Regions from separate parts of the Rahnella contaminans genome, predicted to be linked through region 1. Evidence: predicted binding sites of a transcription regulator. Region 1 holds the regulator's gene; each other region holds the start of a gene.
The links. Region 1 encodes PhoB, which activates phosphate uptake and scavenging genes when phosphate is short. Its sites were predicted from a motif close to CTGTCATAAAACTGNCNNAT; they were not measured.
Positions count from the first base shown of each region.

Region 2: pstS (phosphate ABC transporter substrate-binding protein PstS) is a predicted target of PhoB. The motif match lies at 1,941-1,960, and genes of this name have one in related genera.
Region 3: GW579_RS06645 (heavy metal response regulator transcription factor) is a predicted target of PhoB. The motif match lies at 1,551-1,570, and genes of this name have one in related genera.

Region 1 covers NZ_JAADJS010000002.1:641,088-651,695, forward strand. The annotation lists gene sbcC (exonuclease subunit SbcC) at 1-3,158, opposite strand, end outside; gene sbcD (exonuclease subunit SbcD) at 3,155-4,393, opposite strand; gene phoB (phosphate response regulator transcription factor PhoB) at 4,621-5,310, shown strand; gene phoR (phosphate regulon sensor histidine kinase PhoR) at 5,334-6,653, shown strand; gene GW579_RS12110 (cobalamin-independent methionine synthase II family protein) at 6,910-8,013, shown strand; gene brnQ (branched-chain amino acid transport system II carrier protein) at 8,460-9,779, shown strand; gene proY (proline-specific permease ProY) at 9,942-10,608, shown strand, end outside.
Region 2 covers NZ_JAADJS010000004.1:20,192-30,799, reverse strand. The annotation lists gene pstC (phosphate ABC transporter permease PstC) at 1-701, opposite strand, end outside; gene pstS (phosphate ABC transporter substrate-binding protein PstS) at 796-1,836, opposite strand; gene rluF (23S rRNA pseudouridine(2604) synthase RluF) at 2,053-2,925, opposite strand; gene glmS (glutamine--fructose-6-phosphate transaminase (isomerizing)) at 3,081-4,910, opposite strand; gene glmU (bifunctional UDP-N-acetylglucosamine diphosphorylase/glucosamine-1-phosphate N-acetyltransferase GlmU) at 5,139-6,509, opposite strand; gene GW579_RS17390 (F0F1 ATP synthase subunit epsilon) at 6,781-7,203, opposite strand; gene atpD (F0F1 ATP synthase subunit beta) at 7,231-8,613, opposite strand; gene atpG (F0F1 ATP synthase subunit gamma) at 8,646-9,509, opposite strand; gene atpA (F0F1 ATP synthase subunit alpha) at 9,581-10,608, opposite strand, start outside.
Region 3 covers NZ_JAADJS010000001.1:1,487,425-1,498,032, reverse strand. The annotation lists gene GW579_RS06660 (molybdopterin-dependent oxidoreductase) at 1-161, opposite strand, end outside; gene GW579_RS06655 (cytochrome b/b6 domain-containing protein) at 154-795, opposite strand; gene GW579_RS06650 (hypothetical protein) at 822-1,445, opposite strand; gene GW579_RS06645 (heavy metal response regulator transcription factor) at 1,658-2,332, shown strand; gene GW579_RS06640 (heavy metal sensor histidine kinase) at 2,325-3,782, shown strand; gene eptB (kdo(2)-lipid A phosphoethanolamine 7''-transferase) at 4,018-5,694, shown strand; gene GW579_RS06630 (endonuclease/exonuclease/phosphatase family protein) at 5,951-7,072, shown strand; gene GW579_RS06625 (LysR substrate-binding domain-containing protein) at 7,095-8,009, shown strand; gene leuD (3-isopropylmalate dehydratase small subunit) at 8,015-8,623, opposite strand; gene leuC (3-isopropylmalate dehydratase large subunit) at 8,635-10,041, opposite strand; gene GW579_RS06610 (alpha/beta fold hydrolase) at 10,213-10,608, shown strand, end outside.

The DNA.
Region 1 (10,608 bases):
TCAACGTGGCTGATCACGCCAATGGTTTTACCGGAGGCGTTCAGGCTGTCGAGGGCGTCCAGCGCGGTGTCCAGCGTGTCGGCGTCGAGCGTACCAAAACCTTCGTCGAGGAACAGCGAATCGATGCGGGTTTTATCGCTCACCAGATCTGACAACGCCAGCGCCAGCGCCAGACTGACCAGGAAACTCTCGCCGCCGGATAACGTGCGGGTATCACGCACGGCGTCTGCCTGCCACGTATCGACAACCTGCAACTCCAGCGCGTCGCTGGTTTTACGTTGCAACAGATAACGGCCATGCAGTTTTTCCAGCTGGCGGTTCGCCAGATACACCAGATGATCCAGCGTCAGCCCCTGCGCGAACTTACGGAATTTCGCGCCATCGCTGGAGCCAATCATCTGATTAAGATATCCCCAGTCATCACAGGTCAGCTGCGCCTGCGCAATCTGCGCGATTAACTGCTGCTGGCTGCCGCTTCGTTCCTTGTCGAATTTAAGCTGATTACTCACTTCGCCGGTGCGCTGTTGCAGCGCTTTCAGGCTTTGTGACAGCGATTCCTGCTCGGCCATCAGCGCCGTGAGATCGCTTTCGTATTCACTCAGATGCGCCGGGCGTGCGAGCCGCTGTTTCTCCAGTGTCTCTTTCGCGTCGCTTAACAACGCCTGAGCCTGTACCCGCTGTTTCTGCAACTGGTCTTTACGCTCAAGGAGTTGCTGGCGTAATGCGTCGTCGAGCATCGCGAGTTTCACTGCGTCTTCATCCGCAAACTCGCTGTGGGCCAGCGCCTGTTGCCAGTCTGTTTGTGCCTGATGCAGACGGGCCGTGGCCTGCTGATGTTGCAATTGCGTGCTGGCGAGCTGACCGGCCAGTTTGTCGCGAAGTTCCTGCGCCCGGTGAAGGGCAGTCTCGGCTTCGCTGACCGCTTTCTCGGCGGCCTGTTGTTGCTGATGTAAGTGCTCGCGAACCTGCGTAACCTGACGGGCGCCGAAGAGTTCTGTGCGCTGCGCCGTCAGTTCCTTCAGCGTTTTCTCGCCATCCGCATACTGGGTTTGCAGGCGTTCAAGCTGTTCCAGAGACTTCGTCAGGTTTTGCTGCGTCAGCGTAAAACGCTCTGCCAGCAATGCACTTTGCTGCTGGACTTTTTGTTGTTCGCCGGCGGCTTCGCTGAGGGCGTCTTTCGCCTGTTGCAGCGCACGGGCCAGCTGTTCATGCTGGCGGAGGGTTTCCTGTGTTTGCTGTTCTTCCTGATCGCATGACGCCAGCCATTGCTGAATGTCCGCCGCATCATTCAGGGTGAACGTCAGACCATGCGGAGCGCTGATTTTCTTCCAGTTTTCGAGATGCGCGTTCAGTTGCTGCTGGTCGTGCTCAAGCTGCGTTTGCAGGCGCAATTGGTGTTCTTTCAGGCTTTTAATTTTCGCGGCCAGTTCGATTCCGCTGGCTTTCGCTGCATCAAATTCCAGCTGCATTTTCTCAACACGCTGCGCCGTTTCAGACGGTTTGATCTCCTGATAACTTTCAATCGCCGGATGCGAGGTGGAACCGCACAGCGGGCAGGGTAGGCCGCTTTGCAGATTCGCGCGTTCTGCCGTCAGGCTGACGATCAGTTCCTCGCTTTTCAGCCGCGCTTTGACATCATTCAGATGCTCGAGCTGTTTCTGGCATTGCAGACGGATTTTGCCAAGGCGTTCTTCTTCTTCCGCGATTGCCGTCTGATTCTGCGCAAAATCCTGATGCTGCTGACGGACACGTGAGTCGAGCTGAGGGAAAATCTGTGCGAGTGAGAACAGCTGCTGGCGTACCGGACGCAGTTGCGCCAGTTCAGATTGCCGCTTCTGCAACGCCGTCAGCGGCTGCTGTTTTTCCAGTTCAACCTGACGCTGTTGCTGAGTCTCAAGCGCGGCGGTCAGCGTGGTGTGTTTCGCCTGATGCTGCTGACTCTGTACCTCCAGTTTCTGCCGTTCTTCGGTGATTTTCGCCAGCGTCGCGTTATGCTCACTGGCCTGTTTCTGTACTTCACTGACGGCCTGCTGCGTGTCAGTCAGTGATTTGTGCCACCGGGCAATTTCGCTATCCAGCGGCAGAACTTTTTCGTCCATCAGCGTCTGTAGCTGGCGCTGCTCTCCGGCCTGTTTCTGGCGAGCGGTTTTCGCCTGTTCCAGCGCCAAAGCCAGCGGTGTCATCTGTGCGGCCTGTTGTTGCTGTTGCTGAACCAGTTGCGTGAGCGCTTGCTGTAACTCCTGTGTTTCTTTCTCACAGCGCAACCGGTCGCTGAGCAGCGGACGCAGCTTTTCAGCCGGTTCACTGCGCGCGAGTTGTTGCAACTGCGGCGCTGCGGCGAGGTTTTCCTGCTCTGCCGCCGTCAGCTGCTGCTGAGATTGCTGATATTTTTGCTGTACCTGCTGCCATTGTTGCAACCAGTTCAGATCCTTCTGGCGCTGAAGCGCCTGCTGGCTGAGGATAATTTCCTGCGCGTTCAGCGCGGCCAGTTCCGTTTCAAACGCCTGACGCTGCTCTTCGCTGAGCAACTCGATACCTGCCATACGCTGATACAAACCGTCGAGCTGATTTTTGGCTTCTTTATGTTGTTCAAACACGCGCTCAGAAAGCCGCCCGTAGATTTCGGTGCCGGTGAGTTCTTCCAGCAATTCCGCGCGGTCGTTGGCATCGGCATTCAGGAACGCGGCGAACTGGCCTTGTGAAAGCATCATTGATTTGGTGAAACGGCCAAAATCCAGCCCGGTCAGCTCGGCGATGGCATCAAGTTTATCGCGCACTTTGTCGGCCAGAATTTTTCCATCGGCCAGCAGTGCCAGTTCCACTTTCGGCGCCTGTAAATTGCCGTCCGGCGAGTTTTTGGCCCGGCGCTGGCTCCAGAACGCGCGGTAGCCAATGCCTTTGACCTCAAACTCGACTTCCGCCAGCGATTCGGCGGTGTGGCGGGTCATCAGTTCATTCTGACTCGGCGTGACGTTCAGACGCGGTGTCTGGTGATAAAGCGCCAGACAAATGGCGTCGAGCAGGGTGGTTTTCCCCGCGCCGGTCGGGCCGGTGATGGCAAATAAACCGTTGCTGGCAAACGGCTCAGCGGTGAAATCAATTTTCCATTCGCCTTCCAGCGAGTTCAGGTTTTTTAATCGCAGGCTGAGAATTTTCATTGTGCGCCGTCCTCCGCATTCTGACCGCTGGTGATCTGTTCAACGACCTGCGCAAACAGCGTGCGCATCCGCGCCTGACGCGGCTCATCAGGATCCGGTTCCAGCGCCAGACGTCGTTCAAACACGTCACTGACGCTCAGCTCGCTCAGCGTTTCCTTTTCCTGCTGCTCAATACTGTGGATGCGCTGTTCTTTGCTGCGGCGTAACAGCACGACTTCTACCGGCAGATCTTCCGTCAGCGCCTGAATGCGTCGCTGAATATCGCTGAGATAGTCCTGCGTGGCGACTTCGATATCCAGCCAGACCGGCTTTTGCGTATCGCCGCCTGCAAACTGCGCCAGCTGTTTTTCGATTTCAGCCAGCGAACCTTTGATGATCTGCATGGGCTGGAAAACCGGGATTTCCAGCGTGTCGATGGCGTTAAGCGTTGCGCCGTCGAAATCGAGTAAGTACACACTTTTGGCTTTGCTCAGTTCGTCAAAACTCAGGGCAATCGGCGAGCCGCTGTAACGGATATGTTCGGTTTTTGCGACGCACTGGGCGCGGTGAATATGCCCGAGCGCCACGTAATCTACCGGCGGAAATGCCTGGGCCGGGAAGGCGTCGAGCGTGCCTATATAGATGTCGCGCACGGAGTCAGACGTGCTGACGCCGACGGTGGTCAGATGGCCGGTAGCGATAATGGGCAACGGCACACCAAGTTTCTGACGCTTCGCCAGTGCGGCCTGATACAGCGCGTCATAATGCGCCGCAATGGCTTCCTGCAACGCGAGCTGTTTGTCGCTGCCGGACTGTCCGGCCTGGCTGGCGAGTAAATCGCGCGGACGCAAAAACGGAATGGCACACAACACCGCGCCGGGCTGGCCTTCACGCGTGTTCAGCACTAAAACCTGTTCCTCCAGATTTTCGCCTACGGTGGCGATCACCCGCGTATTCAGGCACGAAAGCAGTTCGCGGGATTCATTGAGCGTGGCGACGGAATCGTGATTCCCGGCCAGCACCACCAGCTGACAGCCGGTTTGTTGTAATTCCACCACGAAGCGGTTGTACAACTCGCGGGCGTAACTGGGCGGCGAACCGGTATCAAAGATGTCCCCGGCGACAATGACGGCGTCCACCTGATGCTGCTGCACCTGACCGGTCAGCCAGCGCAAAAATGCCTGATGTTCAGCGGCGCGGCTTTTGGTAAAAAAGTACTGGCCGAGGTGCCAGTCGGAGGTGTGGATCAGGCGCATGAGACTCCCGTGTGAACCCTGTATGACGACAATGGTGCAAAGTATAAACGTCGGCGGGGGAACCTGTCCCCGATAAATCAGACCAATTTCAGCAGGATGGCGGGAATTTATCTGTCATATTTGCCTTAAATGAACCATCATTTTCATTCATAAATCTGTCACAAAACTGACGCATAATGGCGCCCGCAATCAAATAAAAGATCGCTAACCTATTGGCAGGACCTACGATGGCTAGACGTATATTGGTGGTTGAAGACGAAGCTCCAATCCGTGAAATGGTGTGTTTTGTACTGGAACAGAATGGATATCAGGCAGTAGAAGCTGAAGATTTTGATTCAGCGATTGGCCAGTTAGTGGAACCTTACCCAGAACTGATCCTGCTCGACTGGATGCTACCCGGCGGTTCCGGTATTCAGTTTATTAAGCACCTTAAACGTGAAGCACTGACCCGCGAAATTCCGGTGATGATGCTGACCGCTCGCGGTGAAGAAGAAGATCGGGTGCGCGGCCTGGAAGTCGGTGCCGATGATTACATCACTAAACCGTTTTCACCAAAAGAACTGGTTGCCCGTATTAAAGCGGTGATGCGCCGGATTTCGCCAATGGCGGTCGAAGAAGTGATCGACATGCTGGGGCTCAGTCTGGATCCGTCGTCTCACCGGGTGATGGCCAACGAGCAGGCGCTCGATATGGGGCCGACCGAATTTAAGTTGTTACACTTCTTTATGACCCATTCCGAACGCGTTTACAGCAGAGAACAGTTGCTCAATAACGTGTGGGGCACTAACGTTTATGTGGAAGATCGCACGGTAGACGTGCATATTCGTCGTTTGCGTAAAGCGCTGGAAACCAGTGGACATGACAGAATGATCCAGACTGTTCGTGGTACCGGATATCGTTTCTCAACGCGTTATTGAGTCCCCCACAGCGGAGAACCTGTGTGTTAGAACGTTTGTCATGGAAACGTCTGGCCGGCGAATTTTTTCTCTTTTGTCTGCCAGCCCTGATCCTCGGAATTTTCGTCGGCCATTTCGGCTGGCTCCTCTTTGCGTCGCTGGTCGCGGCGCTGGGCTGGAATTATTACAATCAGCTTAAACTCTCTCACTGGCTGTGGCTTGACCGCAGCATCACCCCGCCGAACGGGCGCTGGAGCTGGGAACCGCTGTTTTACGGGCTGAACCAGATGCAGATGCGCAACCGGCGACGTCGTCGTGAATTAGGTCAGTTGATCAAACGTTTCCGCAGCGGTGCCGAATCGCTGCCGGATGCGGTGGTTCTGGCGACGGAAGAAGGCAATATCTTCTGGTGTAACGGACTGGCGCAGGATCTGCTCGGTTTCCGCTGGCCGGAAGATAACGGCCAGCATATTTTTAACCTGCTGCGTTATCCGGAATTCCGCACCTGGATCCAGACCCGTGACTTCAGCCGTGCCCTGAATCTGCAACTCAATAATGAACATTACGTCGAGTTTCGCGTGATGCCGTATTCCGAGGGGCAGCTTCTGATGGTGGCGCGTGACGTCACGCAGATGCGTCAGCTCGAAGGCGCGCGACGTAACTTCTTTGCCAACGTCAGCCATGAACTTCGCACGCCGCTCACTGTGTTGCAGGGGTATCTGGAAATGATGGAAGACGCCAAGCTGGAAGAGCCGTTCCGCACCAAAGCGCTGGATACGATGCAGGAGCAGACGAGGCGCATGGACGGGCTGGTGAAGCAGCTTCTGACCCTGTCGAAAATCGAAGCATCCGCCAATATCGATATGCACGAGAAGGTCGATATTCCGGTGATGCTCAGCATGCTTGAGCGGGAAGTGCAGACGTTAAGCGGCGGGAAACATGAAGTGGTGTTTCGCGTAAACGAAAAGCTGAAAGTCTTTGGCAATGAAGATCAGCTGCGCAGTGCGGTGTCGAATCTGGTGTATAACGCCGTGAATCACACCCCGCCGGGCACGCGGATTGAAGTCAGCTGGCAGCAAATTCAACATGGCGCGCAGTTTCAGATAAGTGACAACGGGCCGGGCATTGCGCCGCAGCACTTACCGCGTCTGACCGAACGTTTTTACCGTGTGGATAAGGCGCGCTCACGCCAGACCGGCGGCAGCGGACTGGGGCTCGCCATCGTAAAACATGCGCTCAGCCACCATAATTCGAAACTCGAAGTTCTCAGCGAAGTCGGTGTCGGCACGCGGTTTATGTTCACGCTGGCACCAAAATTGATTGTTCCTCAGGGTTCAGACTCCCCGGTCACCGTAAAACCTTAATTTCAGCAATTTACGTAAAGTCTGTTATCAGCCGATAGCAGGCTTTTTCATTTCTGTTTATGGCGCGATTCTGCCTGATGATCATGAATTTATTTCACGTCCCATGAAAATTCCTCTGTTGTGAGTGAACAGGCTGCATGACAGTATGGCCTTAAAGCCGTTTAGACATCCAGATGTCTACAGGTAACGCAACGTAATTATTTACTTTGTAAATCATTCGCATTCCGCCAGGGGCGTGATGCCATAAGGAGTTTTCATGCAACGTACTACCCCTCCGTTCCGCGCTGACGTCGTTGGCAGTTTCCTGCGTCCGGCCGCGATCAAAGAAGCCCGCAAACAGTTTCAGGCCGGTGAAATTAATGCAGTACAGCTGCGCGCGGTGGAAGACACTGAAATCCGCCGTGTGGTGGATTTGCAGCGTGAAGCCGGTCTGCAGGTGGTGACGGATGGCGAGTTCCGCCGTGCGTGGTGGCACTTTGACTTCTTCGAAGGCCTGGAAGGGGTGGAAGGTTATGATGCGGTTCAGGGGATCCAGTTCAACGGCGTACAGACGAAAGCGCGCAGTATCAAAGTGGTGAGCAAACTCGGTTTTGGTTCGCACCCGATGCTGGAAGATTTCCGTTTCCTGAAAAGTATCAGCGGAACGGCTGTGCCGAAAATGACTATTCCCAGCCCGAGCGTGATGCATTTTCGCGGTGGCCGAAATGCTATCAGCAAAGACGTTTATCCTGATCTGAAAGACTATTTTGACGATCTGGCACAGGTTTACCGGGACGCGATCAAAGCCTTTTACGATGCCGGCTGTCGTTATCTGCAACTCGACGATACCGTCTGGGCGTATCTGTGTTCTGAAGATCAGAAGAAACAAATCCGCGAACGGGGTGACTCTCCGGAAGAGTTAGCACGTACTTACGCTGACGTGCTCAACAAAGCCATCGCCGGTAAACCTGACGATCTGGTGATTGGCCTGCATGTTTGCCGCGGTAACTTCCGTTCAACCTGGATTTCTGAAGGTGGCTATGAGCCGGTGGCAGAGATTCTGTTTGGCGGTGTGAATATCGACGCCTTCTTCCTGGAATATGACAATGAACGTTCAGGCGGTTTTGAGCCACTGCGTTTCATCAAAAAAGGTCATCAGCAGGCGGTTCTGGGGCTGATTACCACCAAATCCGGTGAACTTGAGCTGGCGAAAACCGTGGAAGCACGGATCGCAGAGGCGGCTGAATATCTGGACATTAACCAGATTTGCCTGAGCCCGCAGTGTGGCTTCGCGTCTACGGAAGAAGGCAATAGCCTGACCGAAGCGCAGCAGTGGGAAAAACTTAAACTGGTGGTGGATATCGCCGCCCGCGTCTGGTAAATCCGGAAAGCGGCTAAATTTTGCCCTCGTAAAAATGCTGGATATTGTGCGTGAAATGACCTGTGAATGGTGATTTCACGCATTTTTAATCTTATCGGAGCATATCTTGTGCTTTGTTCGTTCAAAAATCATACATATCATATTGCGTGTTTTGGAAGGTATTTAGTGATTGTTACTGCTTTGTCGTATTAATCTGGTTGAACACTCTGCTTTTTCGATCACGGCTTGCCTTTCTACGCTATAAACGTTTACCTTAAGCCCCGCTGTCGCTCGATACTCCCTGCATAACAACGTAATCATCTGCATATCATCAGGCGTTTTTAGCTCACTCCGATCCTCACATTGGTGTTCTCTGGCTATGACAACGCCATTCATCCTTCTGACGGAGTAGCACGACGACAGCATCGGACACTTTATTCATTTGAACAGGCAACACGACACCAATCATGAGTACTCGTTTAACAAATAAAGATATTCTGGCGCTGGGTTTCATGACCTTCGCCTTATTCGTCGGGGCAGGAAACATCATTTTCCCGCCGATGGTAGGCTTGCAGGCCGGTCATGAAGTCTGGTGGGCAGCTGCCGGGTTTATGATCACGGCGGTAGGGCTTCCTGTGATGACTGTGATTGCGCTTGCGCGCGTCGGTGGCGGTGTTGACGCCCTGAGTACGCCTATTGGTCGTGGTGCCGGTATTCTTCTGGCGACTGTCTGTTATCTGGCTGTGGGCCCGCTGTTTGCCACACCGCGTACGGCGACGGTTTCCTTTGAAGTCGGTATCGCACCGATGACCGGTGACGGCCCGCTGCCTCTGCTGATTTACAGCGTGATTTATTTCGCTCTGGTGATTGGTATCTCCCTGTATCCGGGCCGTCTGCTCGATACCGTCGGGCATTTCCTTGCACCGCTGAAAATGGTGGCGCTGGGCGCGCTGGGTATCGCTGCACTGCTATGGCCTGCCGGTCAGTCCATGCCTGCGGTTGACGCTTACCAGACGGTGCCGTTCTCCAGCGGTTTTGTTAACGGCTATCTGACGATGGATACGCTGGGCGCGCTGGTCTTCGGGATTGTTATCGTTAACGCCGCACGTTCGCGTGGCGTGACCGATGCCAAACTGCTGACCCGTTATACGGTTCTGGCAGGGCTGATTGCCGGTCTGGGCCTGATGCTGGTCTATCTGAGTCTGTTCAAACTGGGCGAAAACAGTGCCTCGCTGGTGCCAAATGCAACAAACGGCGCGGTGATCCTGCATGCTTACGTGGCACATACTTTTGGCAGCGTGGGTAGTTTCTTCCTCGGTGCGCTGATTTTCATCGCCTGTATGGTCACCGCGGTTGGTCTGACCTGCGCCTGTGCTGAGTTCTTCGCTCAGTATCTGCCGTTGTCATATAAAACGCTGGTCTTCATTCTGGGTCTGTTCTCAATGCTGGTGTCCAACCTGGGCCTGAGCCATCTGATTCAGATTTCCGTACCGGTTCTGACTGCGATTTATCCGCCGTGTATTGCGCTGGTTGTACTGAGCTTTACCCTGCGCTGGTGGAACAGCACTACGCGTATCGTCGCACCTGTGATGGTTGTCAGCCTGGTCTTCGGTATTGTTGACGGCATCAAAGCTTCTGCTTTTGCAGATCTGATGCCAGCCTGGACTGCGAACCTGCCGCTGGCGGCGCAAGGTCTGGCCTGGTTACCGCCGTCATTATTAATGCTGGTGCTGGCCGGTATTTATGACAAAATCAGCGGTCCGCGTAGCGTCACTGCGCACCAATGATCATTTGGTGAATGTTCAACGGCATAAAATATAATTAGTCTGCTGAATGTTTCGCCAATCGGGCCACGGAGAATCTTCCGTGGCTTTTTCATTGGCAGGTAAAAAAGTTAATTTCTTAAAATACGCACTTTTGATATTTAAAAAACATACGGGTTAATGCACATGCAGCAAGAAGCTGAACAACCAACAGAGCAAAAAGAAGCGCCAGGCACGAAGCTAAAACGTGGCCTGACAACGCGCCATATTCGCTTTATGGCACTGGGATCAGCCATCGGTACCGGTTTATTTTACGGATCTGCCGATGCCATCAAAATGGCCGGACCAAGCGTGCTGCTTGCCTATCTGGTCGGCGGGATCATCGCATTTATCATCATGCGTGCATTGGGTGAGATGTCCGTTAATAATCCGCAGAGCGGGTCGTTCTCCCGTTACGCGCAGGATTATCTCGGGCCGATGGCCGGCTACATCACCGGCTGGACGTATTGTTTTGAGATTCTGATTGTCGCGATTGCCGATGTTACGGCGTTCGGTATTTACATGGGCGTGTGGTTCCCGGATGTACCACAATGGACCTGGGTGCTGAGTGTGGTGCTGATTATCGGCGCTATCAATCTGGTGAGCGTGAAGGTGTTCGGTGAACTGGAGTTCTGGTTCTCCTTCTTCAAAGTTTTCACCATCATCATCATGATCATTGCCGGTTTCGGTATTATCTTCTGGGGCATTGGCAACGGTGGGCAGGCGACCGGTATCCACAATCTGTGGACGAACGGCGGCTTCTTCAGCCAGGGCATCATGGGCACGATCCTGTCGTTGCAACTGGTGATGTTTG
Region 2 (10,608 bases), on a different contig from region 1:
CCAAGCATGACACCGCCGATGACACCATTTTTGGTGAACGGCAGCACGATGCGCCAGATCACTTCCCAGGTCGTACAACCAATTCCGTAGGCCGATTCTTTCATCATGACCGGCGTTTGCTCGAACACGTCACGCATGACGGAGGCAATGTATGGAATGATCATGATGGCCAGAATGACACCTGCCGCCAAGATGCCGATACCAAATCCCGGGCCAGCGAATAGCGCGCCAACAATCGGAATACCGGAAAGCACATCACCGACCGGTGTCTGGAAATACTGGGCAAACAGCGGAGCGAAAACGAATAAACCCCACATGCCGTAAACAATGCTGGGGATCGCCGCCAGCAGTTCGATAGCAATACCCAGCGGACGTTTCATCCAGTTAGGTGCCAGCTCAGTGAGGAATAATGCGATACCAAAACTGACGGGAACGGCAATCAGTAAGGCGATAATCGAGGTCACGACGGTACCGTAAATAGGCACCAGTGCGCCGAACTGCTGATTCGGGGCATCCCATGTTTTCGTCCACAGGAAGGATAATCCGAATTTTTCAATGCTAGGCAGCGAAGCAATAAACAGCGAGACGATGATTCCGCCCAGCATTAATAACACGATCAGCGCAGCCAGTTTGACCAGCGCGCCGAAAAGGATGTCACCGTTTTTGCTTGGTGCTTTGATAGCCGGCTTGTATTCAGCCATACCACTCTCTTTTAATTAAGATTTAATTCCCTCCCCGGCCGGAGAGGGAATGAAGCAGAAGACTTGTACTCTATATCAGACGAGACGTCAGATCCTAGTAAAGTGCTTTGCCGCTGCTATCTTTGATATTTGCTTTCCAGGCTGCACGAACCTGCTCAACGACTGAAGGTGGAAGCGTTGCATAATCCAGGTCAGTCGTCAGTTTATTGCCGTTTTTGTAAGCCCAGTCGAAGAACTTCAGAACCTCAGCACCTTTGGTCGCATCCTGCTGATCTTTGTAAATCAGGATGAAGGTGGTGGAGCTGATTGGCCACGCGTTGTCGCCTTTCTGGAAAGTCAGGTCCTGAGCGAAGGTTTTGCTCCAGTCAGCGCCTTTAGCTGCTGCACTGAAGGATTCTTCTGTCGGGCTGATCGCCTTGCCATCCGCATCAACCAGCTTGGTATAAGCCAGGTTGTTTTGTTTAGCGTAAGCATATTCTACGTATCCGATGGAGCCCGGCAGACGCTGTACAAATGCGGCTACGCCGTCGTTACCTTTGCCGCCCAGACCGGTAGGCCAGTTAACTGTTGAACCTGAACCGATTTTCTCTTTCCACTCGTTGTTCACTTTTGCCAGATAGCTGGTGAACACGAAAGAAGTACCGGAACCGTCAGCACGACGAACAACGGCGATATTGGTATCTGGCAGTTTCACGCCCGGGTTCAGCTTAGTGATCGCCGCGTCGTTCCACTTTTTGATTTTGCCCAGGTAGATATCACCCAGCGTTGCGCCGTCCAGTGTCAGCTGACCTGATTTGATGCCCGGGATATTCACTGCCAGTACCACGCCACCGATCACGGTAGGGAACTGGAACAGGCCGTTTTTGTTCAGATCTTCTTCTTTCATCGGAGCATCAGATGCGCCGAAATCAACGGTCTTGGCGATGATTTGTTTCACGCCGCCGGAAGAGCCGATGCCCTGATAGTTAACCTGAGTACCGGTTGCTTTCTGGTATGCATCCGCCCACTTAGCGTAGACAGGTGCAGGGAAGGTGCCGCCAGCGCCAGTCAGATTACTAGCAGCGAAAGCAGACATTGCTGTGAGGGAGAAAGTCGCTGCTACAATACCGGCGACGGTGTTACGCATCAATTTCATGTTCCACTCCTAGTGGTTTTTTTTTGTTCGACCCAGGTCGAGATTTATAAAGTGTTTGGCACAGGAGGAAAATAGGACAGTTTGGTGACAGTAAAATGTACGTTATATGACAGTTTTATGACACTGGTCACAATTTAGGCGAGATGGGCAAACTGAAGCGGACCGATCAAATAAAAACCGGCCCAAAGGCCGGTGGCCGCGGAAAGAGATGCGGACTTAACGCCCTTTCTTTTTACGTCCTGGCTGTGCAAAACGTTTACGGGAAGCTGAATTTCCGTCGGGTTTCTCGGTATTTTTCGGTTTTGTGACAACCGGTTTTTTGGCCTGAGCAGGTTTAGACTGCGTTTTTTTGGCCGGCTTTTCTTCAGAAGTTGAGTTTTCAGTCAGTCTGAATAATTCGACCAGCTCATCGTCCGTCAAATCACGCCATTCCCCCAAAGGCAGGCCTTTCAGGTTGATGTTCATAATCCGCACACGCTCAAGCTTGGTGACTTCAAAGCCAAAATGCTTACACATACGGCGGATCTGGCGGTTAAGCCCCTGAACCAGCGTGATACGAAATACAAAGGGCGCTTCTTTCTTCACTTTGCACTTTTTGGTCACCGTTCCCAGCATCGGCACACCCGCGCCCAGGCCGGTAATAAACTCATCCGTCACCGGTTTGTTGACCGTTACGACATATTCTTTTTCGTGGTCGTTGCCCGCACGCAGGATTTTATTGACCAGATCACCGTGGTTGGTCAGTAAAATCAGGCCCTGAGAATCTTTATCCAGACGCCCGATAGGGAAAACGCGCTTGCTGTGGTTAACGAAATCACTGATGTTGTCCCGCTCACCGTCTTCCATCGTGGTGATGATCCCCACGGGCTTATTAAGCGCGATAAGCACTAAATCTTCTTCATCACGCGGTTCAATCAGCTGGCCGTTAACTTTCACCACATCACCGGCAAATACTTGTGCGCCCACGGAGGCGCGTCTGCCATTGATAAAAACGTTTCCCTGTTCGATGTAACGATCGGCATCACGGCGTGAGCAGATCCCGCTCTCGCTAATGTATTTGTTGAGACGAATGGAGGGGTTGGACAGCATTCAGCAAATCACCTTCGTAAAAAAGGCGGACTATACCTTATCCGTGGCGGCTAACGAAGCCTGAGAGAGGAGAATCGTGACCACGCCTTAGCCTTTTAGAAATAAAAAAGCGCCCGAGATGGGCGCTTAGCAGGCAGTTTCAAAGCCAGCGTGGCTTATTCTACTGTGACCGATTTGGCCAGATTACGTGGCTGGTCTACGTCAGTGCCTTTAATCAGGGCAACATAGTAAGACAGAAGCTGTAACGGGACCGTGTAGAAGATCGGTGCGACGATTTCTTCGACATGCGGTAACTGAATGATTTTCATACCGTCGCTGTCGGTGAAACCGGCATCCTGATCGGCGAAGACATACAGCAGACCACCGCGTGCGCGCACTTCTTCGATATTCGACTTCAGTTTTTCCAGAAGTTCGTTATTAGGCGCAACCACAATCACCGGCATATCCGCGTCAATCAGCGCCAGCGGGCCGTGTTTCAGCTCGCCTGCCGCATACGCTTCCGCATGAATATAGGAAATCTCTTTCAGCTTCAGCGCACCTTCCATCGCGATCGGATATTGATCGCCACGGCCGAGGAACAGCGCATGATGTTTGTCAGAGAAGCCTTCCGCCAGCGATTCGATGGTTTTATCCAGCGACAACATCTGTTCGATACGCGCAGGCAGCGCCTGTAACGCGTGAACAATGTCATGCTCAACCTGCGGTGCTATGCCTTTCAGACGACCCATACGTGCCACCAGCATCAGCAGAACGGTCAGCTGCGTGGTAAACGCTTTCGTCGACGCCACGCCGATTTCCGTGCCCGCTTTGGTCATCAGCGCCAGATCGGATTCACGCACCAGCGAAGAACCGGCTACGTTACACACGGCCAGAGAACCGAGATAACCCAGCTCTTTGGACAGGCGCAGTGCAGCCAGCGTGTCGGCGGTTTCACCGGACTGAGACAGGGTGATGATCAGGCTGCCAGGACGAACGGCAGATTTGCGATAACGGAATTCCGACGCAATCTCGACATCACACGGCATACCGGCCAGCGATTCGAACCAGTAACGCGCCACCATACCGGAGTTGTATGACGTGCCGCAGGCAATGATCTGAACATGCTGAACGCGGGAGAGGATCTCATCCGCCTTTTCGCCCAGTTCGCTCAGATTCACTTCACCGTGGCTGAAACGTCCTTCCAGCGTGTTTTTAATCGCCAGCGGCTGTTCGTAAATCTCTTTTTGCATGTAGTGGCGGTAAGCGCCTTTGTCACCGGCGTCGTACTGCACTTTGGATTCGATTTCGGCACGTTCTACAGCATGACCATTTTTGTCATAGACACTGACGGAACGGCGCTTAACTTCAGCCACATCACCTTCTTCCAGGAACAGGAAGCGGCGGGTCACAGGCAACAGCGCCAGCTGATCGGAGGCAATGAAGTTTTCACCTACGCCACGGCCAATCACCAGCGGGCTGCCGGAACGGGCTGCGACCAGAACGGACGGATCACGTCGGTCCATCACCACAGTGCCATAAGCGCCGCGCAGCTGAGGGATCACGCGCTGAACGACTTCCAGCAGTGTGCCGCCCTGAAGTTGTTCCCAATGCACCAGATGCGCAATCACTTCGGTATCCGTTTCGGAATCAAAACGGTAACCACGTTCAATCAGTAATTCACGCAAAGGTTCGTGGTTTTCGATAATGCCGTTGTGCACTACCGCAATGTAATCAGACACATGCGGGTGTGCGTTCGCTTCAGAAGGTTCACCGTGCGTTGCCCAGCGGGTATGTGCAATACCGGTACCGCCGTGCAAAGGATGTTGATCCAGAGCCTCAGCCAGCATCTGGACTTTTCCCAGACGACGCAGGCGTCCCATTTTCCCGTCGGTATCAATGACAGCCAGACCGGCTGAGTCATAACCGCGGTATTCCAGACGGCGTAAACCTTCCAACAAAATTTCAGCAATATCGCGTTGCGCTACAGCGCCTACAATTCCACACATCAGTTTTATTCCTATAGAAGGTCTTTCGGGACCTTTTTTGATGCCTGACCTGATTTATCCACACGCCCCGTTTTCCGGTGTACGTGCGGTTCCCCGAGCCTTGTAGAGAGTTGGGGATTATTATGTTTTGGACTGAGTTTCGACGACAAAACCCAGACCAAAACACAATGCAATAAACAAACATCAGGCGCAGAAAACTGCGCCTGAATACGTAAACTTCAGAATAGCTTACTTTTTCTTCACCGGTTTTTGCCAGTCAGGTTTATGTACCTGCGGCACACGGCTCAGCAACAAGCCGTTATCCGGCACATCGCGCGTCACAGTTGTTCCGGCAGCGATGGTGACGTTATTGCCCACGGTGACCGGCGCAATCAGCTGGGTATCCGATCCGACAAAGACGTCATTGCCGATAATCGTTTTGCTTTTGTTCACGCCGTCATAGTTGCAGGTAATCGTCCCCGCACCGATATTCACGTTGTCGCCAATTTCAGCGTCGCCAAGATAGGAAAGATGTCCTGCTTTCGAACCTTTCCCCAAGCGCGCTTTTTTGATTTCGACGAAGTTACCCACATGAGCGCCTTCAGCCAGTTCGGCACCCGGACGCAGACGCGCGAAAGGTCCGACTGTACACCCGCTTTCCAGCACCGCATCTTCGAATACACTGTAAGGGCTGACTTCGCAGTCATCGCCGATCACGCAGTTTTTCAGTACGCAGCCCGCGCCGATTTTCACGCGATCGCCCAGTTTTACGTGGCCGTCGATAATGACGTTGGTGTCGATCAGCACATCAATCCCATGAGACAACTCGCCACGGAGATCAAAGCGCGCCGGATCCATCAGCATTACGCCTTCCAGAAGCAGACGTTCGGCCTGTTCGGTCTGATATACGCGCTCAAGACGGGAAAGCTGCAGGCGGTTATTCACGCCATCCACTTCGCTGTTTCTCGCCGGATGAACAGTGGCGATCAGATTGCCTTCCGCATGTGCCATCGCGATGATGTCGGTAATGTAATATTCGCCCTGCGCGTTGTTGTTGTTCAACTGACCGAGCCAGCGCTTGAACGATGCACCGTTGGCCACCAGAATACCGGTGTTAATTTCCTGGATTTTAAGCTGCTCAGCATTCGCATCTTTCTGCTCAATGATGCCGGTCACAATGCCATTTTCGCGCACGATGCGGCCATAGCCGGTTGGATTATCCAGCACGACGGTCAGCAAACCGATACCACCTTCAGGCTTAGCTTTCAGCAACTTATCCAGCGTTTCAACCGAAATCAGCGGGACATCGCCGTAAAGCATCAGGACATCTTCGTCATCCGCAAAGAAAGGCGCAGCCTGTTGCATCGCATGCCCGGTACCCAGCTGCTCAGCCTGCAATACCCAGTTCAGTTCACTGCCAGCCAGCGTTTTCTTCAGTAAATCGCCACCGTGGCCATAGACCAGATGCACGTTTCTGGCACCCACTTGCGTGGCCGCATCAATGACGTGTTGAACCATTGGCTTACCCGCCAATGTATGAAGAACTTTAGGGAGGTTGGAATACATGCGTGTTCCCTTGCCCGCGGCAAGGATCACCACACTCAGTGCGCTGTTTGACATAGATGACCTGACAAATCCAATTTGAGTGACAAAAGTAACCCGTTATGTGACCGAATTACTACATATTTCGCGTCAAAAACCGCCTGCAAACCGCAGCCCGCAAGGGTTGAACACGATATAGACTATAACAAAAAATCTGAGGGTAATATGTCCATTAATCACCCAAGTATTCCACCAGATGCCCAAATTAACCTTGGGGAAAATGCTGAAAACACCCTTTTTTAAAGGTAAAAAAAAAGCGACCCGAAGGTCGCTTTTCTCAATGATGTTGTTACATCGCTTTTCTGGTCAGTTCGATAACGCGAAGTTTCGCGATCGCCTTAGCCAGTTCCGCTGACGCCTGAGCGTAATCAACGTCGCCGTGAGAACCACTAATGTGTTCTTCCGCTTTGCGCTTAGCTTCAAGCGCGCGCGCTTCGTCGAGGTCTTGCCCACGGATTGCAGTATCAGCCAACACGGTCGTTGCATTCGGCTGCACCTCAAGGATGCCACCGGAAAGATAGATATACTCTTCTTCACCGTGTTCTTTAACAATGCGCACCATGCCAGGCTTGATGGCGGTGAGCAGCGGAGCATGCCCCGGGAAAATACCCAGTTCGCCTTCGCTACCCGTCACCTGGATTTTCTGTACCATGCCGGCAAACATACGTTTTTCCGCACTGACAACATCCAGATGGTAAGCTTTTTCAGCCATGTCATCCTCTCTCACAACAAACTAGCGTTACAGTTTCTTGGCTTTTTCCACTGCTTCTTCAATGGTGCCAACCATGTAGAACGCTTGCTCTGGCAGGTGATCGTAGTCGCCGTCCATAATGCCTTTGAAACCACGAATGGTGTCTTTCAGCGATACGAACTTGCCCGGAGAACCGGTGAAGACTTCGGCCACGAAGAATGGCTGGGACAGGAAGCGTTCGATCTTACGCGCACGGGATACGGCCAGTTTGTCATCTTCTGACAACTCATCCATACCCAGGATCGCGATAATGTCTTTCAGTTCCTTGTAACGTTGCAGAATAGACTGCACGCCACGAGCCACATCATAGTGTTCCTGACCAACAACCAGTGGATCCAGCTGACGGCTGGTGGAATCCAGTGGGTCAACCGCCGGGTAGATACCCAGAGACGCGATCTGACGGCTCAGTACCACGGTTGCATCTAAGTGAGCAAATGTGGTGGCTGGAGATGGGTCAGTCAAGTCATCCGCAGGGACGTAAACGGCCTGTACGGAGGTGATAGAACCACTTTTGGTAGAGGTGATACGTTCTTGCAGAGCGCCCATCTCTTCCGCCAGCGTTGGCTGATAACCTACCGCTGATGGCATACGGCCCAGAAGTGCAGACACTTCGGTACCTGCCAGGGTATAACGGTAAATGTTGTCAACAAACAGCAGTACGTCACGACCTTCATCACGGAATTTCTCCGCCATGGTCAGGCCGGTCAATGCAACGCGCAGACGGTTACCTGGTGGCTCATTCATCTGACCATAGACCAGGGATACTTTGTCGATAACGTTGGATTCGGTCATTTCGTGGTAGAAGTCGTTACCCTCACGAGTACGTTCACCCACGCCTGCGAACACAGAGTAACCGGAGTGCTCGATCGCGATGTTACGGATCAGCTCCATCATGTTTACAGTTTTACCTACACCCGCACCACCGAACAGACCGACTTTACCGCCCTTAGCGAACGGGCACATCAGGTCCATAACTTTGATACCGGTTTCCAGCAATTCCTGGGAGTTTGCCAGCTCTTCATAAGAAGGCGCAGCACGGTGAATTGCACGACGTTCTTCTTCGCCGATTTCACCTTTCATGTCGATTGGTTCACCCAATACGTTCATGATACGACCCAGTGTTGCAACACCCACCGGAACTTCAATTGGGTGTTCCAGGTTGTTCACTTTCAGACCGCGACGCAAGCCATCTGATGTACCCATTGCGATACAACGAACAACGCCGCCGCCTAACTGTTGCTGAACTTCCAGCACCAGCTTGGAGGTACCGTTTTCTACCTCAAGAGCATGGTACACGTTCGGTACCGCATCCTGAGGGAACTCGACGTCCACCACGGCGCCGATTACCTGGATAATCTTTCCAGTAGCCATCTTGAATCCTCTACGTAATTCGTAAACCTAGCTTAAACCGCGGAGGCTCCCCCGACGATCTCGGTGAGTTCCTGAGTGATGCTGGCCTGACGAGCTTTGTTGTATACCAACTGCAGCTCTTTGATCAGGCTGCCGCCGTTATCGGTTGCGGCTTTCATCGCTACCATTCGCGCGGCCTGTTCGCTGGCCAGGTTTTCTACGACGCCCTGATAAACCTGAGATTCCACATAGCGGCGCAGGAGGGTATCCAGCAGTGCTTTAGGGTCCGGCTCATACAGGTAATCCCAGGATTTCTTCGCCAGTTCGCCGTCTTCTGCCGGTGGCAGAGGCAACAACTGAACGATGCGTGGTTCCTGAGACATGGTATTGACGAATTTGTTGCTAACAACGCATAACTTGTCTAAACGACCTTCGTCGAAAGCTTGCAACATCACTTTCACCGGTCCGATCAGCTCTGACAGGGAAGGGTTATCCCCCATGCCAGTCACCTGAGCAACAACGTTGCCCCCAACGGATCCGAAGAAAGAAGCTGCTTTGGAACCGATCAGGGCTAAGTCAACCTCAACGCCTTTCGCGGACCAATCTTTCATCTCTGTGAGCAGTTTTTTGAACAAGTTAATGTTCAGACCACCACAAAGACCACGGTCGGTAGACACCACCAGATACCCGACGCGTTTAACTTCACGTTCATCCAGGTAAGGGTGCTTGTATTCCAGATTCCCGAGCGCGAGGTGACCAATCACTTCACGAATGGTTTCTGCATAAGGACGGCTGGCCGCCATGCGATCCTGCGTTTTACGCATTTTGGAGGCGGCGACCATTTCCATCGCTTTAGTGATCTTTTGCGTGTTCTGCACGCTGCCGATCTTACTACGTATCTCTTTTCCGCCGGCCATCTCTGCTTCTCCTCATGACCAAACGGCCTGCTGCTTATCTGCTAAAAGCAGGGCAGCAGGGCCGTTTAGTATTACCAGGACTGGGTTGCTTTGAAGGTATCGAGGATATTTTTGAATTTCCCCTCGATCTCATCGTTGTACGCACCAGTTTGGTTGATTTGCTGCAGAAGCTCGCCGTGCTCACGGTCAGCATAAGCTAACAGTGCCGCTTCGAAGCTACCGACTTTGGACAACTCAACGTCTTCCAGGTAACCACGTTCTGCTGCGAAGATGATCAGAGACTGCGCAACGATGGACATCGGAGCGTATTGTTTCTGTTTCAGCAGCTCGGTCACTTTCTGACCATGGTTCAGCTGTTTACGCGTTGCTTCGTCCAGATCTGATGCGAACTGCGAGAACGCAGCCAGTTCACGGTACTGTGCCAGAGCGGTACGAATACCACCGGACAGTTTTTTCATGATCTTAGTCTGAGCAGCACCACCAACACGGGATACCGAAATACCCGGGTTAACCGCAGGACGAATACCGGCGTTGAACAGGTTTGATTCCAGGAAGATCTGACCATCGGTAATCGAAATTACGTTAGTCGGAACGAACGCGGAAACGTCGCCTGCTTGCGTTTCAATGATTGGAAGCGCAGTCAGGGAACCAGTTTTGCCTTTCACTTCACCCTTGGTGAATGCTTCAACGTAATCGGCGTTTACACGCGCAGCACGTTCCAGCAGACGGGAGTGGAGATAGAAAACATCGCCTGGGTAAGCTTCACGACCTGGTGGACGACGAAGCAACAGGGAAATCTGACGGTAAGCAACAGCCTGTTTAGACAGGTCATCATAAACGATCAGTGCGTCTTCGCCGCGGTCACGGAAGTATTCACCCATTGCGCAACCGGAGTACGGTGCCAGGTATTGCAGTGCAGCAGATTCTGATGCAGTTGCAACAACAACGATGGTGTTTGCCAGTGCGCCGTGCTCTTCCAGTTTACGAACCACGTTAGAAATGGTGGACGCTTTCTGGCCGATAGCCACATAGATACATTTGATGCCGGAATCACGCTGGTTGATGATCGCATCAATAGCCAGAGCAGTTTTACCGGTTT
Region 3 (10,608 bases), on a different contig from region 1:
TTGTCGACTTCGTCGCCGTCCTGCAAATTACAGCCGGTCAGCATGGAAACGGCACCGAGCGTTAATCCTGATCGCAGCAGTAAACGGCGCTGGATATTCACCAGTTGCTTGCGCTGATCGGGCTCCAGAATGATTTTTGGCCGTTGCGATTTTTCACTCATCGGCACTTTCCTCTTTATTCATTACTTTGCCGCCGGTAATCATCGCCACAAATGTTTTCGGCACCAGCAGCACCATCAGGACATGAATGACCACAAACAGCATCACGCCACTCATCGCAAAAAAGTGTACATATCGGGCAATATCAAACCCGCCGAACAGCCATACCAGCCCGCTGAACTGCACCGGTTTCCAGATGGATAAGCCGGAAAGCACCAGCAATACGCCGAGCAGCAAAACGCCGCTGTACATCAGTTTTTGCACGGCGTTGTACTGGCCGAGTTTATGGGGCAGATGGAAGGTCAGGGCACGAACGGTATCGCGCCAGACGCTGCGGGCTGAAAACGGGAAAAAGTCCCGTTTAAAATGGCCGCTGAAAACGCCCCACAGCAGATAAAAAAGAGCGTTAGCCGCCAGCAGCCACATCACGGCGAGATGCCAGGCGATGTTGCCGCCCAGCCAGCCGCCGAGTGTGGTGTTTTGCGGAAACGTAAAGGTAAACAGGGGATCCGCGTTATAAATCCCCCAGCCGCTCATCACCATACCAATCATTGCCAGAAGATTAATCCAGTGGCTGATACGCACCGGCCAGGAATGGATCCTGCGTTTTCGAACTGAAGAGGGCTGAGGTTTCACGGTAAATCTCCTGTTAAACAGCCTGATTACATCGGTGGCGCGATGCCGTCTTTACCGGCGGCGATGCCACGGGCAACCAGCGCACCTTTGTCATCTTTCATGGCGAACAGCACGATTTTAGTGCCCGGTTTCAGCAGGCTGCGGTCGCCCGGTGCCAGCAGAACCACAGGAACGTCGTCAGGAACAACAACTGTTTTCTCAGCATCGTGATACTTCACGGTCAGCGTGCGGCCATTGCTGTTGACCAGTTTGCCAACGGTACCGTTGGTCATGGTATTGATTTTCCCGTCAGCAGATTCAAACGGGTTGAAGCCTTCACCGCTGCCGCGCAGGCTTGGCGCAAAGACGTGGACTTCCAGCGCTTTCAGCGTGCCGTTAGCCTGCGGAACTGCGGCGGTACCGATGAAACTGTCGGGTTTGATATCACTGATCTGGCCTTTGGTAACGGCGTTGATCTTGGTCTGGTCAGTCAGCTTCACATCGAGCTTTTCACCCTGACGTGTGGTGATTTGCACCGATGAGTCATTAACTGAATCAATGGTTCCGCGCGTCGGTTTAATCACGTTATCGGCCGCAAAGGCGGATGTCATTCCGCTGCACATCAGCAGGGAACCCAGTAATAAACCGGCAAGGCGTGTAGGTGTGTTCATGATCAACTCTCCATTTTCTAGCGTTATTTCATTCTGTTAGATGAATCACTGAACCGGCCAGTGATGAATAACTTCATTAAGAGTGGACGATAAACCGGGATTGGTTGATGACAAGTTGATGACAAAATTGTCATCAAAGGTGTCTGATGAAACTGATAAACTTCCTCTGAATCATTCTTTGGGAGAATGGTCTTGCGGCGCCGAGGGCCTGAATGCGGATACTGGTGATAGAAGATGATGTCAGCACAGGCGACTACCTGAAAAAAGGGCTGACGGAGGCGGGTTACAGCGTGGATCTGGCGCGCAACGGCGCAGACGGTCTGTTTCTGGCCCTGGAAGAGGGTTATGACACCGTGATCCTCGACGTCATGCTGCCTGGCCTTGATGGCTGGCAGGTGATGGAAGTGCTGCGTAAAAAAAGTGACGTGCCGGTGCTGTTTCTGACGGCGCGTGACGAAGTGCAGGATCGCATTCACGGGCTGGAACTCGGCGCGGATGATTATCTGATTAAACCGTTTTCATTTACCGAGCTGGTGCTGCGGATCCGCACCTTACTGCGCCGCCCGACGGCACGCGAGCCGGACACGTTTTCAGTCGCCGATCTGAATCTCGATGTGCTGCGCCGCCGCGTCACCCGTCAGGATCAGACCATCGCGCTGACCAATAAAGAGTTTATGTTGCTGGAGCTGCTGATGCGCCGGGAAGGCGAAGTGCTGTCGCGCACCATGATCGCCTCGCAGGTCTGGGACATGAATTTTGACAGTGATACCAACGTTGTGGATGTGGCGATTAAGCGCCTGCGCGCCAAGGTGGATCGCGCCTTTGAGGTGAAACTGATCCATACCGTGCGTGGCATTGGCTACGTTTGTGAAGTGCGCAATGACTAACGTGATGAAAGAAACTGCCCGTCCGTCTGCCTCAAAACGAGCGATGTCGCTGACCTTGCGGGCGACATTGCTGTTTGCGCTGATTGCCTCGCTGGTGGTCAGCGCTGTCGGTTTTTATCTCTATTATTCGATGGATAAAGAGCTGGTGCGCCGTGCGGATTATCAGGTCAGCGGGCGCGTGCAGTATTTCCGCCATCTGCTGGCGAATGAATTTCCGTTATCACAGCTGAGCCGTAATCCCGGTTTGTTTGAAAATATGCTCGGCAACGAGCGCGATATTCTGACTTTTCGTCTCGAAGGCGAGCCGCCACTGATTAACGTTAATCCCTCGCAGCTGATCTTACCGCCGGTTGCGCCCGTGCCCGACGGCCAGCCGCTCACCCTGCAAACCGTGCATCACCTGATGGCACCGGACGGAACGCCGGTGCGCTTTGCCCGTGCAAGTGTGCAGATTGAGGATGGCAGAACGGTAGAAATTACCGGCGCGCATTTCATGACGGAAGAATCGCGTCTGCTGGAGACATTTCGCTGGGAAATCATTGGCGCCGTGCTGTTCGCCTATTTGCTGATTGCCGCACTCGGTTATGTTGTGATCCGCAGAGGCTTAAAACCTTTACGCAACATGGCACAGGAGGCGACGCAAATTCATCCGTCCAGCCTCTCGACCCGGCTAAGCACGGAGAATGCGCCGCAGGAATTGCAGCAACTTATCTATTCTTTCAACGACATGCTGGAAAGGCTTTCGGAGGGCTATCAGCGCCTGACCCAGTTTTCAGCCGATCTGGCGCATGAGATCCGCACGCCGGTGGGCGCCCTGATGGGGCATTGCCAGGTGGCGTTGTACCAGCCGCGCACGGTGGAAGAGTATGAAACGCTGCTGGCAAACAATATGGAAGAGCTGGAACGTATTTCCCGCATGGTGGAAAACATCCTTTTTCTTGCCCGCGCCACCGACGCGCGGTCTGTTTTAACCATCACCGGTATTGATGTTTCCTCTGAAATTACCCGTATTCAGGAATATTTTGAAGGGCTGGCGGAAGAGCGTGAAATGGAGTTGTACGGCGAAGGGCAGGGGATTTTGTACGCGGACGCTATCTTGTTTCAGCGCGCGATCAGCAATCTTGTCGCCAACGCCGTGCGTTACGGCGATGAGGGCAGCACCATCACGATCAGCGCCCGGCCGCAGGGTAAAGGCATGGAGATTGATGTGACCAGCCAGGGCAATCCGATCCCGCCGGAAAAACTGGGCAAACTCTTTGACCGTTTCTACCGGGCCGATGCATCACGCAGCGAAGGCGGCAGCTCCAGCGGTCTCGGTTTATCGATAGTTCAGGCGATTATGGCGCTGCATCAGGGAAGCGTTCGGGTAACGAGTTCGCCGCAGGGCGAGACCCGGTTCACGCTGTCATTTCCGGGGCCATTATCCGATCCGGATCACAGGCTTTCTTAATAATTCTTCAACAGCTCGGAAAAATTTCAGAAAATCTTAAAGAAAATTCATTTTTTACTTATTGAAAAGTAAGGGTTTCGTTAATTTGGTTACATTATCACAATGGCAGAAACCTTTGCATTTGAACAAAAATGCTTGTCCCGGGGTCTGAATAGTCCTAAGGAGTGGGTTCCATCCTCCGGTTCGAACGGTCAGTACGACGTAAACAGACTCACAAAAGAGCCATTTATTACTAATGCATAAAATACGTTCACTTTCGCTGCAGAGCATTTCTGTTTTCATTGCGCTTTATCTTGGGATCCTGTTAAACCTTCCGATTTTCATCCGCCGTTACAGCCAGCTGCATTATGACAATATGCTGTCGATCGTGGTCGAGATGGTGGCGTGTGTTGCCCTGGTTTACTTCCTTTGTATGCTGCTCTCCTATACCGGCAAAACGGTTTTCCGTGTGCTGATGACTGCCATTGTGATTTCCTCGGCGGCGGCCAGCTATTACATGATCCTGTTCAACGTCGATATCGGCTACGGGATTTTGGCGGCAGCGCTGGCCTCAGACTCCATTGATTTATCGAAAGAATCTGTCGGCACGCATTTTGTGGCCTGGACGGCGCTCGTCAGCCTGATCCCGGTACTTTTGATGTGGCTCAGCACCCTGCCGGGCGCGGCACTCAAACAAACCACCTTCAAAAATGTGGCGGTGAAAACCGGCCTGCTGGTGATCTCCGGTCTGCTTTGTTACATGCCGCTCCGCCTGATGGGCAAAGTACAGGATCGTCATGACAAAGAAAGTAACCGCATGATGGCAAGCTACGGCGGCGTCGTGGCAGGAACTTATTCTCCGTCCAACTGGTTGTCCGCGCTGGGCTTGTACTCCTACAGCAGCTACAGCCAGGCCGAAGACACCAAAAATCTTTACGACCCGGCGAAACATTTCACCTACACCGCACCGGCGGATGCCAAAGATATGTACGTGGTATTCGTTATCGGTGAGAGTGCACGTCGTGACCACATGGGCCTTTACGGCTATGACCGCGATAACACGCCGAACCTCGACAAAGAGAAAAATCTGGTCGCGTTGCAGGGCTATTCCTGCGATACCGCCACCAAACTTTCCCTGCGCTGCATGTTTGTGCGTGAGGGCGGCGCTTCGGAAGCGCCACAGCGTACCCTGAAAGAGATGAACGTTTTTTCCGTGCTGAAAAGCAACGGCTGGAGCTCTGAGCTGTATTCCATGCAAAGTGAAGCCTGGTTCTACAACAAAACCCGCGCCGATGATTATTCATTGCGTGAAAACATCGCCTCTGAAAAACGTAACGCAGGCAAGCCGGTCGATGACATGCTGCTGGTCGATGAAATGAAAGATTCGATGGCTAATCATCCGCAGGGAAAACACCTGATTATTCTGCATACCAAGGGCTCGCATTACCTGTATTCAGACCGTTATCCACGTTCATTTGCCAAATATCAGCCGGAATGTATGGGCATCGATGACTCCTGTTCAACGCAGGAAATGATCAACGCTTACGACAACACGCTGCTCTATACCGACTACTTCCTGTCGCAGGTGTTTGATCAGCTGCGCGATAAAAACGCTATTGTTTTCTACGCATCCGATCACGGCGAATCGATTTCCAAAAGCATGCATTTCCACGGTACGCCACGTGATCATGCGCCAGTTGAGCAACGCACTGTGCCGATCATGGTCTGGGCGTCGGACAAGTTCCTGTCTAACGATCAGAACAAGGCAAGCTTTGCACAGTTGCAAAAAATGGCCGCTGAGAAGAAACCGGCATTTCATGAAAAACTGTACGACACCCTTCTCGGCTGTATCGGATACACCTCGCCAAACGGCGGGATTGTAGAGCAGCACAACTGGTGTCATACGCCTGATCCGGCAGCACCGGCGAAGTAACACCGCTAAAATCGCCGTCTTTTTCTGATGAATGAAAAAGGCGGCGACATCCTTCTGGTCGCTCCACCCTTTTTGAGTCACAATCGGCTAACAAAATTCCCGTCATACTTCACGTTGCATGTGCGCTGGCTACGCTTACTCACCCGAATCACTGACTTATGTCAGCTCATCGGGCTCCCTCAGCTTGCCGCCTTCCTGCAATGCGAATTATCCAGGGTATTACTAATAGATTTCTCTTTATCAGGGCTGATAACCGATGCAAGCACTCCGAATTATCGTCTGCGTTCTGACGGTCATTATGACCTTACTGACGCTGCTTCCTCTTTCCAAAAATCAGCGCTGGTGGGTGCGTGTGTGGGATTTCCCTCGCCTGCAAATGGTTTCCCTGTGCCTGCTTTTTCTTCTGACTGAACTGCTGATTTTACCATTTGACGGTGTGCTGACCGGCATTGTGATTATCCTGACGGTCGCCTGCATGGCGTATCAGGGCTGGTGGATCCTGCCTTACACCCGTTTGTACCGCGTGCAGGTGAAGAAGACGGTGCCCAACGGCCATTCGCGTATCAAAATCATGAACAGCAATGTGCTCACTACCAACCGGGAGAGCGCGCAGTTACTCAGTCAGATTCAGGAACACAAACCGGACATTATCGTGCTGCTGGAAACCGACCAGTGGTGGGAAGACCAGATGGCTCCGCTGGAGGCCGATTACCCGCACAGCCTTCGCTGCCCGCTGGATAACCTCTACGGCATGCACGTCTATTCGCGTCTGCCAATGCACGGCGAGCAAATTCAGTTTCTGGTGGCGAAAGATATTCCTTCCATGCATTTTCGCGCAGAACTGCCGTCGGGCGAACAGGTGGTGCTTCACTGTCTGCACCCGAGGCCGCCAAGCCCGACCGAAGCGGATGAATCAACCGCCCGTGACGGTGAGCTGATCGCCGTCGGGCATACCGCCGCGAAAGCGCATTTCCCGACCATTGTGACCGGTGATCTGAATGACGTCGCGTGGTCGCGTACCACCCGTTTATTTATGAAAATCAGCGGATTGCTTGACCCGCGCCGCGGTCGGGGAATGTACAATACTTTTCATGCGAGCTATCCGTTTCTGCGCTGGCCGCTGGATCACGTTTTCCACAGCAAAGATTTCACGCTGATTGATCTGAAACGACTGGATTTCATGGGCTCCGATCACTTCCCGATCCTGGTCGAACTGGCGCTGACGCCTTGTCAGGGGAAAGATCAGGAACCGCTGGAAATCGAAAATGACGATCTTGAAGAAGCCAGAGAAAAACTTGAGCTGGCGGGTGTAAAACTCACGGATATCTATCCTGCTAATAAAAAACAGGCCAATAATGAACCGGCCAATAACAAATAACGTGAGGGCCAGGGCGTAATCCATGACAACTGAACGTGACCGCTTGCCGCTGGCTGAAGACTTACGGGTTTTTCTGGCGGTGGTGAACAAGCAAAGCTTTGCCGCGGCGGCGACCGAACTCGGGCAGTCTCCGGCCTATGTCAGTAAGCGTATTCAGATCCTCGAAGAGTCCCTGAACACCCGTTTGCTGCATCGTTCAACCCGCGGCGTTCGCCTGACTGAAGATGGCGAACGGGCGCAACGCTGGGCGCTGCAAATTCTCGACACGTTCGACCAGTTTATTGGTGATGTTTCAGACTCCCGCAGTGAGGTTCGCGGCAACGTGCATATTTGCAGTTCGTTCGGTTTCGGACGTTGCCACGTTGCGCCCGCTGTTGCAGAACTTGCCGAACGTTATTCGCAGCTGAACCTGCGCCTCGACCTGTTCGACAGGGTTGTTGATCTCGTCGCTGAAGGCATTGATCTCGAAATTCTGGTCGGCGATGACATTCCCGAACAGCACATCGGTAAAAAGCTGGCGCAGCATCAGCGTATTCTCTGTGCTTCTGCGCAGTATCTGGCCACGCACGGCGAACCCGTTTCGCCGGACGACCTGACGCGACATCAGTGTCTGGTGCTCAAAGAGCGCGACAACCCGTTTGGCATCTGGTCGCTGACCGGAGAAGGGCAGGAACAGCGCGTACGGGTCAAAGGCGTGTTGTCATCCAACAGCGGCGAAGTGGTATTGCAGTGGGCGCTGAAACACCACGGAATTATTTTGCGCTCTGAGTGGGATGTCCGGCCTTATATCGACTGCGGTGAACTGGTGCAGGTTTTACCGCAGTTTTCCCAGCCAGCCAGCGTCTGGGCGGTCTACCCCACACGGCTGGCAGATTCTGCAAAACTGCGGGTTTGCGTTGAATTCCTGCATCAGCGCTTTAGCCAGTTACTGCAATAAGGCTTTCACGCCAGCCACGGGTTACGCTGCAAATACGCCTGCTGAAATTCAAGGATTTCATCGCTATATCGCAGCGTATTCCCCACCGCATCCAGCCCGTTGAGCAATGACAGTTTGCTCAGTTCGTCGATGTTGAAAACGATCTCTTTGCCATTGTGCAAACTTATTGTCTGCGCCGGTAAATCGACGGTAATTTCGTTGCTTTCCGCCTGCGTAACCTGTTCAGCCAGCTGTGCCCATTGGTTCGGGGCGAGCTGTACGGTGAGCACGCCGTTGCGCTGGCAGTTGTCGAAAAAGATCCCCGCAAACGTGGTGCCGATTAGCGCCCGTATCCCCAGCAGTTTCAGCCCCCACACCGCATGTTCGCGACTGGAGCCGCAGCCAAAGTTCGGCCCGACCAGCAGGAATTTGGCGTTTTTCCATTCAGGCTGATTGAGGATAAAAGCCGGATCGGGTGAACCGTCTGCCAGAAAGCGCAAATCGAAAAATACCCCGCGGTCTAGCCCGTTGCGGTCGATGCCTTTTAAAAATTGCTTCGGCATGATCACATCGGTATCGACGTTGGCCGCCGGGAAGGGCGCGGCTGCGCCGCTTAACACAGTAAATGCTTGCATGTTTTTTCTCCTCACACTTCGCGAACATCGGTCAGATGACCGCAAATTGCGGCGGCGGCCACCATCGCCGGACTCATCAGATGGGTGCGCGCTCCGGCGCCCTGACGGCCTTCAAAATTACGGTTGGTGCTCGACGCACACCGGTCGCCTGGCGACAGCACGTCGTCGTTCATCGCCAGACACATTGAACAGCCGGACTGCCGCCATTCAAAACCGGCTTCGATGAAAATCTCCGCCAGCCATTCGGCTTCGGCCTGGGAGCGCACCTGACTCGAGCCGGGAACGATCATTGCGCGTACGGTCGGTGCAACGGTTTTTCCGCGAACCACGTCGGCGGCGGCGCGCAAATCTTCGATGCGCGCATTGGTGCAGGAGCCAATAAAGGCGTGGCTGATGGCGATACTGTTAAGCGGTTGCCCGGCGCGTAATCCCATATAGCTGAGTGCGCGTTGCAGGTCTTTTTGCCGTGCGGGATCCGCTTCGGATTCCGGATCGGGTACGTGTCCGCCAATGGCCACCGCCTGATCCGGGCTGGTTCCCCAGCTCACCATTGGCGCGATTTCTGTGGCGCTCAGTTCGACTTCGCGGTCGAAAACGGCGTGCGCATCGCTGTGTAATTCACGCCAGACATTCACGGCATCCGCCCATTGCTGGCCTTGCGGCGCGCGCGGTTTGTCTTTCAGATAATCAAAAACTTTGTCGTCAGGTGCCATAAATGCACCGCGCGCACCGGCTTCCACCGCCATATTACAAATCGTCATACGGCCTTCCACACTCAGCGCGCCGATGCCTTCACCGCAAAACTCAATGGCGTAGCCGGTGGCACCTGCTGCACCGATTTTTGCCACCAGCGCCATCACCACGTCTTTGGCAGTGACCCCGTTTGCCAGCGCGCCGTTTACGGTGACGCGCATTGTTTTCAGACGTTTATAAATCAGCGTCTGGGTCGCCAGAAGATGCTCGATTTCTGAGGTGCCGATACCAAATCCGAATGCGCCGAGCGCGCCATAAGTGGTGGTGTGGCTGTCACCGGCGGCAATCACCATGCCCGGCAAGATAAAGCCCTGCTCCGGCGCGACAACGTGCTCAATCCCCTGACGACTGTCGAGAATATCAAACAGCTCGATGCCAAATTCTGCGCAGTTCTCGGCCAGATACGAAACCTGGCGCGCGCCACCGGCGTCCGGCATCTGGCGTGTGCGCAAAGGCGCAGTCGGATTGACGTGATCGACCACCGCCAGCGAGGTTTCCGGTCGCCATACCCGGCGGTTTGCTTCACGCAATCCGCTGAAAGCCTGCGGGCTGGTGTACTCGTTAATTACCTGCCGGTCGATGTACAGCAACACGTGCCCTTTGTCGTCCAGCGTGCGGACTGTGTGGCTATCAATGTGCTTTTCATACAGCGTTTTTGGCTTCATTTCATTGCCCTGATGAACGTAATGGATAATGCCAGCGTCGCAAACTTACCCGTTTTCGGGCAACGGCCTGAGTGTGGTGTCTCAAAACACAGATCGTGAAGCGGCAATCTTCATTTGTGACCTTGTTGCTCAAAAGCCAGCGACTAAGATGGGTAAAAAAGGAGAAAACCCATGTTTGAACATTTTACCCAAGGCCGGATGGACGTGAACGGCACAGAGATTGCCTACCGGATTGCCGGTCAGGGCGAACCACTGTTATTGCTGCACGGACACCCGCAGACTCAGGCGATCTGGCATAAAGTCGCGCCGTTTCTGACGTCTCAGTTCACCGTCGTTCTGGCTGATTTGCGTGGCTATGGCGACAGCGGCAAACCCGAACCCGACACGGAACATCTGCGCTACAGCAAGCGCGAAATGGCGCAAGACCAGCGGGAGTTAATGGCGGCGCTCGGCTTCAGCCGGTTCAGCGTTGTTGCCCATGACCGGGGCGCTCGCGTGGCGCACCGGTTGGCACTGGATCATCCGCAGGCCGTTAAACGCCTGGTGCTGATGGATATCGCGCCGACG